DNA from 2 places in the Paenibacillus taichungensis genome. Region 1 is predicted to be linked to the other one. Evidence: a T-box and tRNA genes for the amino acid it is inferred to sense, from the RefSeq annotation. Region 1 holds a T-box; the other holds one or more tRNA genes.

Region 1 (3,555 bases):
ATAGTGCAGATTACACGAATACGTTTCTCGCACTAACCTTTGATACGCTCAACGGAGCTCCCTTGTTCGACACTTCAGAGTTTGCAGAATGGAATGAGCGTCGCCAGGCAAGATTAGGCAGACAGCAGGAAGGGAAAGAAGAATCGCAGCAATTGATGAAGTCTAACAACCCGGCGGTGATTCCTCGTAATCATCGGGTGGAAGAAGCACTGGACCGAGCAGAACATCACGGAGATCTTAGTGTGATGGAGAAACTTCTAGCTGTTCTTTCCAACCCGTTTGAACATTCTACCGAACAGGCTGAGTACGCGGAACTGCCTACGCAGTGCGATACCTCCTACCGGACTTTCTGTGGGACCTGATTGAAAACTTGTTATGAAGAGGCTGCCATTGGCAGCTTTTTCATTATCATGTCAAAAGGAGATTTTATGTCCAACATACTAAGCAAACCAGAGATTGCAAAAACTCTTTTTCAGTTGCTTGAGCGGACATCCTTCCGCAGGCAGCAGATAGAGAACGATGTTAACCGCTTGTTTGAGAGCTTTAAAGGGGAAGGTGTTCCATATGTAGAGAGTGAAAATGATGCATATATAGTTCGTATATACGAGCGTGGCATGATCATGTTGGAAAAAAGAATGGAACAGACGGAAGAAGTGATCTATTGGCTGCTGGAGGATATCATTTTTACGGCAGCGCATGTGGAATTGCTGAAACGATATGGTGTGGATAACAAACAGACACATTTGAATTACACAAACGCAGTGATGCAAGAATTGACCCAAAGTGTTGAGAAGGCTTTCCAACAGCTTGGAGATCCTTACTTGTATTGGCATCAGACGGGTAAACGGCAAGATCTGGAGAGGCTGGAACCAAGAAAAGAGAGGTGATTGACATGAGTGAACAGGATATTAATGATGTGTGGTATGAATATGCGTTAACCTTTGTGGGGAAAAAGAATGAATCCGCTCAGGGCTGGGCTGCGTTAACAACGAATGAACAGGAAATTGCTGCTTTATGGCTGCTAGAGGTGGACGTCTTTAACGGTGGTTTTGTTCAATTTTTCTGCAACTGGGGCGAAGAGGCATACCTATACGCATTGCAGGCATTACATACCATTGGTGCGACTCAAGTAATGGACATCATAAAGTCAGCATATGGCTGCATTAAGCATTTGGGAGAGGATGAAAGACTTGCTGAACTGTGGGATATTCCTAAGTTTCTAACAATAGAGGAGGAGCAACATCTTGATGCGCTGGATCAGCAATTTTGGAACAATGAAGATCAGATTGCAGGAAAGGCATATGCATATTATCACGGGAAGTTGAACATGATGTCTTTATAAGTTTGGCGTAGGCACTCTTCTGTTGCTCTATATAAAGATTAAATACTTGGCCTTGCAATGATATTAACGTTCGGCTATACTGGCTATAAATTGAATACATGAATTACGTTGATAGAGCGCAGTAGCGGCTTTGTCCCTGTTACAGAAAGTCAGGGGTTGATGGAACCTGATACATACAAGGGCTGCGAATTACACTCTGGAGTACTTGGGTAATGCCAAGCGGAATGGCAAACGATATTATGCTGAAAGCGGTATGGACAACGTGTGAGTTGTTGTCTGTGCAAGTTGGGTGGTACCACGGTTATGATAATCGTCCCTTATGTCTATTGAAGACAAGGCGGCGATTTTTTTGTGTCCAAAAAAGCCTCGCCCGGCTTAGCTCCTTGTGAATTAACGTAGATCATGGCCTAATACCAATGCATAGAGAAGGGGTTGTTTGTTTTGAATATTATTGATGAACTGGAATGGCGCGACGCCATTAATCAACAGACAGATGCGGAGGGTCTGCGTGAGCTGACCGAGACCACGTCGGTTTCATTGTACTGCGGGGTTGACCCTACAGGAGACAGCATGCACATCGGACATTTGATTCCGTTCATGATGCTGAAACGTTTCCAACTCGCTGGGCACCGTCCAGTCATTCTGATTGGTGGGGCAACAGGGACTATTGGTGATCCAAGTGGTCGTCAATCGGAACGTTCCCTTCAAACGTTGGAAGAGGTACAGGCCAATGTGGACGCTCTGACTGCACAAATGAAAAAGCTTTTCGTAACGGATGGTGACAATCAGGTACGTATGGTCAACAACTACGACTGGACACACAAAATCAATGTGATTGAATTTTTGCGTGACTACGGTAAAAACTTTAACCTCAACACAATGCTGGCTAAAGATGTAGTTGCGAGCAGACTGGAAGACGGAATTTCATTTACCGAGTTTTCGTACCAGATTCTCCAATCGCTCGATTATCTGCACCTGTTCCAACATGAGGATGTACAGCTGCAAATCGGCGGTTCCGATCAATGGGGCAATATTACAAGTGGTCTGGACCTGATCCGTAAAAAAGAAGGGCCAGAAGCAAAAGCTTACGGTCTGACAATCCCACTTATGCTTAAATCTGACGGAACGAAATTCGGTAAATCCGCAGGAGGGTCCATCTGGCTGGATGCGAATAAAACGACTCCATTCGAATTCTACCAGTTCTGGGCGAACACGGATGACCGTGATGTCATCAAATACCTGAAATACTTCACGTTCCTCAGCAAAGAGGAGATTGAAGCTTTGGCTGAAAAGGTAGAAACGGAGCCGCACAAGCGTGAAGCACAAAAGGCACTCGCTGAAGAAATGACGAAATTTGTTCACGGCGACGATATGTTGGAGCAGGCGAAACGCATTACCGCAGCACTCTTCAGCGGAGACATTCGTTCCCTCACAGCCGACGAAATCGAGCAGGGCTTTAAAGAAATGCCGACCTTCGAAACCGATGGTGAAGCAAAAAATATTGTAGACTGGCTCGTGGATCTTGGCCTGGAGCCATCTAAACGTCAGGCGCGTGAGGATGTCACCAAAGGGGCTATCTCCATGAATGGTGAGAAAGTGACGGAGCTTGAGTTCACGGTCTCTGCAGAGCACGCAATCGGCGGTAAATTCATCATTATCCGCAAAGGCAAGAAAAACTACAGTCTGGTGAAATTGAAGTAGCCATAGGATTACAGTATGAATCTTGGGAAGTTAGATACAAAGGTTTCATCTTCCCAAGGAACACAAAAAAAGGACCGTCTCCAATCATGTCAATGACATCATGGAGACGGTCCTTTTTATATTCCATCCGCAAATGGCTTATTAGTTATTCATTTATTGATTCACAATCGCTGTGATCTCTTCATCCAGATCCAGTCTTACATTCTCACGGTAAGCCCGAATGTCGTATTCACTGTGCAGGTAGCGCAGGATCGCTTCAATCATGTTGGATTCGACCAGATACTGACTGCGGCCTTGAATCCAGACTTCTGCGGAATATCCCGTATCTTCTTCCCAGCTCAGTTCCACATTGACATCGGTTGGGCGAACACCCTTGCGTTCAGCCATGTGAATACAGATCGCGTTTACAATTTCATCCATGCTTAGAACCATAGAGATTAGTACCGTCCGTTTCTGTTACGGTCATCATCATCACGATCATTACGGCGGTCATAACGACCATCTGCTGCTGG
Region 2 (3,555 bases), 2.9 Mb from region 1:
AGGTCCCAAGGGTTGGGCTGTTCGCCCATTAAAGCGGTACGCGAGCTGGGTTCAGAACGTCGTGAGACAGTTCGGTCCCTATCTGTCGTGGGCGTAGGAAATTTGAGAGGAGCTGTCCTTAGTACGAGAGGACCGGGATGGACGTACCGCTGGTGTACCAGTTGTTCCGCCAGGAGCACCGCTGGGTAGCTATGTACGGAAGGGATAAGCGCTGAAAGCATCTAAGCGTGAAGCCCCCCTCAAGATGAGATTTCCCAGTATGTAAGACCCCTTGAAGACGACGAGGTAGATAGGCTGGGGGTGGAAGTGCAGCAATGCATGGAGCTGACCAGTACTAATCGGTCGAGGGCTTATCCAATATGCAAGTTGTAAATCGCACATTTCGTTTCGGATCTAGTTTTCAGAGAATAAACTCTGAGATGTAAGCTAAGCTATGCGTTTGGTGGCGATGGCGGAGGGGTTCCACACGTACCCATCCCGAACACGACCGTTAAGCCCTCTAGCGCCGATGGTACTTGGACCGCAGGGTCCTGGGAGAGTAGGACGCCGCCAAGCGAAACCCCATTGGGGTATTTTTTTTCGATTTTTCATACGGGCCCTTAGCTCAGTTGGTTAGAGCGCACCTCTGATAAGGGTGAGGCCGGTGGTTCGAGTCCACCAGGGCCCATAGTAATACCAGATAGACTAAAGTGTATGGGGCCATAGCTCAGCTGGGAGAGCGCCTGCCTTGCAAGCAGGAGGTCAGCGGTTCGATCCCGCTTGGCTCCACCATTCCCTGATAGCTCAGTTGGTAGAGCACTCGACTGTTAATCGAGTTGTCACAGGTTCGAGTCCTGTTCGGGGAGCCATTAAGGCCCGTTGGTCAAGGGGTTAAGACACCTCCCTTTCACGGAGGTAACAGGGGTTCGAATCCCCTACGGGTCATTGCTATATTTATTAGCTTAAAAAAGGGATGAGAATCCCAAAGGTTCGTCGGAGGATAAGCCTCGTTAGCAATGGCTTCGCCGTCTCAAGCGAAGTTAGAGTATCCCCTACGGGTCATATATATGGAGGCTTAGCTCAGCTGGGAGAGCATCTGCCTTACAAGCAGAGGGTCGGGGGTTCGATCCCCTCAGCCTCCACCATATAACTTTTAATAACGACGCGGGGTGGAGCAGCCCGGTAGCTCGTCGGGCTCATAACCCGAAGGCCGCAGGTTCAAATCCTGCCCCCGCAATTATACTTTCTCTGAAGAAAGTGATCTGGAACCGTGGTGTAGTTGGCCTAACATGCCTGCCTGTCACGCAGGAGATCGCGGGTTCGAATCCCGTCGGTTCCGCCATTTTAATCTTTATATGAGGAATTTGTTCACACTTAATCTGCTATATGGCACCGAACGCCCTAGATAAAGTGTAACGTTCCAAGGTTAAACTTCATTAAGGCTCGGTAGCTCAGTCGGTAGAGCAGAGGACTGAAAATCCTCGTGTCGGCGGTTCGATTCCGTCCCGAGCCACCATTTATCACAACTTAATATGCCGGTGTAGCTCAACTGGTAGAGCAACTGACTTGTAATCAGTAGGTTGGGGGTTCAAGTCCTCTCGCCGGCACCATGTAATCCTGGAGGATTAGCGAAGCGGCCAAACGCATCAGACTGTAAATCTGCTCCCGTACGGGTTCGGTGGTTCGAATCCATCATCCTCCACCAGTTTTTCGAGTCATTAGCTCAGTTGGTAGAGCACCTGACTTTTAATCAGGGTGTCGAAGGTTCGAGCCCTTCATGACTCACCATTATATGCGCGTGTGGCGGAATTGGCAGACGCACTAGACTTAGGATCTAGCGTCTTTGACGTGGGGGTTCAAGTCCCTCCACGCGCATCCCTTATATGCGGAAGTGGCTCAGCGGTAGAGCATCGCCTTGCCAAGGCGAGGGTCGCGGGTTCGATTCCCGTCTTCCGCTCCAATATTTTGCGCCCTTAGCTCAGCTGGATAGAGCGTTTGACTACGAATCAAAAGGCCGGGAGTTCGAATCTCTCAGGGCGCGCCATTTATAACTTCATATGCCGGCGTGGCGGAATGGCAGACGCGCTCGACTCAAAATCGAGTGGGAAACCGTGGAGGTTCGAGTCCTCTCGCCGGTATAGATAACGGGATGTAGCTCAGCTTGGTAGAGCACCTGGTTTGGGACCAGGGGGTCGCATGTTCAAATCGTGTCATCCCGATTTTTACATGCGGGTGTAGTTCAATGGTAGAACTTTAGCCTTCCAAGCTAATAGCGTGGGTTCGATTCCCATCACCCGCTTTATAGAAATGCAAAAAAGAGATGGTTTCTGCCATCTCTTTTTTTTGTATTTTTTTACGTTTCCATCAGATTTCGAATACATAGTTCAATGTTAGTAACTTATCGGATCATAGCTTATGAACAGTAGGATAATACACAACACCCACAGTGATAAAGCTATGTTTATTTGCCATTTTGTAAAACGCTTACAAAAATATCTTGCCTAATCCTTCAGCCTGTAATACTATATCAATTAAGCGCTTAACCTATAGGGGTAAGGCGCTTAAACTTAACGTAGATTAAGCGCTTAACCCGTAAAGGGAAGGGAGATGATCATTCCATGACAACCATTAGACTGACGATGGCTCAGGCTCTGCTCCGATATCTGGATCAGCAATATATTTCCGTTGATGGGGTGGAAACCAAGTTTGTGAAAGGCGTTATTGGCATTTTCGGTCACGGCAACGTAACTGGTATTGGAGAGGCACTGGAACGTAGTTCTGGAAGTTTGACGTATATGCAGGGTAAAAATGAACAAGGCATGGTACATACTGCAGCAGCCTATGCCAAGCAGAAGAACCGTAGACAGATTTATGCCTGCACAACATCCATCGGACCAGGAGCACTGAACATGATTACCGCAGCGGCAACGGCAACGGTCAATCGTATTCCCGTTTTACTGCTTCCGGGTGATAACTTTGCCACGCGTGAACCAGATCCCGTGCTGCAACAACTGGAGGTAAGCGGCGATTATACGATTTCAGCCACTGATCCGTTCAAAGCGGTCAGCAAATACTGGGATCGCATCGTGCGTCCCGAACAGTTGATGATTGCTGCCACACAGGCGATGCGCGTGCTGATGGACCCAGCGGAAACGGGCGCGGTAACGCTGGCACTGCCGCAGGATGTGCAGGCAGAGGCGTACGATTACCCTGAATCGTTCTTTGCCCGCAAGGTGCATTACCTGGACCGTCGTCCCCCGGTCCAGGCGGCAATTGAACGGGCAGCGCAGCAGATTGCCCGTGGCAGGAAGCCGCTGATCGTAGCAGGCGGCGGCGTGTTGTATGCCGAGGCATCCACACAGCTGGCTGAATTCGCCGAGGCATTTGGCATTCCGGTTGCCGAGACGCAGGCTGGCAAGAGTGCCTTGGCATGGGACCACCCACTTAATGTGGGAGCCATCGGTGTTACCGGCTCGCTGGCTGCCAACAGGCTTGCTAGAGAAGCGGAAGTGGTAATCGGCGTCGGCACCCGTTTCTCGGATTTTACGACGGCGTCCCGGTCTGCTTTTCAGCATC

What was found. The T-box of region 1 lies ahead of tyrS (tyrosine--tRNA ligase). A T-box ahead of a tRNA ligase gene usually reads a tRNA of that ligase, here a tRNA-Tyr.
Region 2: it encodes a tRNA-Tyr, which carries the amino acid that the T-box ahead of tyrS (tyrosine--tRNA ligase) is inferred to sense. The anticodon was not compared.

The regions. Positions count from the first base shown of each region.
Region 1 covers NZ_CP194720.1:1,732,902-1,736,456, forward strand. The annotation lists gene ACR1R9_RS08020 (protein adenylyltransferase SelO) at 1-362, shown strand, start outside; gene ACR1R9_RS08025 (Imm63 family immunity protein) at 411-887, shown strand; gene ACR1R9_RS08030 (DMP19 family protein) at 893-1,342, shown strand; T-box leader at 1,442-1,663, shown strand; gene tyrS (tyrosine--tRNA ligase) at 1,784-3,043, shown strand; gene ACR1R9_RS08040 (YxcD family protein) at 3,197-3,475, opposite strand; gene ACR1R9_RS08045 (hypothetical protein) at 3,481-3,555, opposite strand, start outside.
Region 2 covers NZ_CP194720.1:5,735,687-5,739,241, reverse strand. The annotation lists rRNA gene ACR1R9_RS25995 (23S ribosomal RNA) at 1-358, shown strand, start outside; rRNA gene rrf (5S ribosomal RNA) at 439-555, shown strand; tRNA gene ACR1R9_RS25985 (tRNA-Ile) at 594-667, shown strand; tRNA gene ACR1R9_RS25980 (tRNA-Ala) at 696-771, shown strand; tRNA gene ACR1R9_RS25975 (tRNA-Asn) at 773-848, shown strand; tRNA gene ACR1R9_RS25970 (tRNA-Glu) at 853-924, shown strand; tRNA gene ACR1R9_RS25965 (tRNA-Val) at 1,049-1,124, shown strand; tRNA gene ACR1R9_RS25960 (tRNA-Met) at 1,143-1,216, shown strand; tRNA gene ACR1R9_RS25955 (tRNA-Asp) at 1,244-1,321, shown strand; tRNA gene ACR1R9_RS25950 (tRNA-Phe) at 1,420-1,495, shown strand; tRNA gene ACR1R9_RS25945 (tRNA-Thr) at 1,514-1,589, shown strand; tRNA gene ACR1R9_RS25940 (tRNA-Tyr) at 1,599-1,684, shown strand; tRNA gene ACR1R9_RS25935 (tRNA-Lys) at 1,692-1,767, shown strand; tRNA gene ACR1R9_RS25930 (tRNA-Leu) at 1,774-1,854, shown strand; tRNA gene ACR1R9_RS25925 (tRNA-Gly) at 1,865-1,939, shown strand; tRNA gene ACR1R9_RS25920 (tRNA-Arg) at 1,947-2,023, shown strand; tRNA gene ACR1R9_RS25915 (tRNA-Leu) at 2,039-2,117, shown strand; tRNA gene ACR1R9_RS25910 (tRNA-Pro) at 2,125-2,198, shown strand; tRNA gene ACR1R9_RS25905 (tRNA-Gly) at 2,208-2,278, shown strand; gene iolD (3D-(3,5/4)-trihydroxycyclohexane-1,2-dione acylhydrolase (decyclizing)) at 2,598-3,555, shown strand, end outside.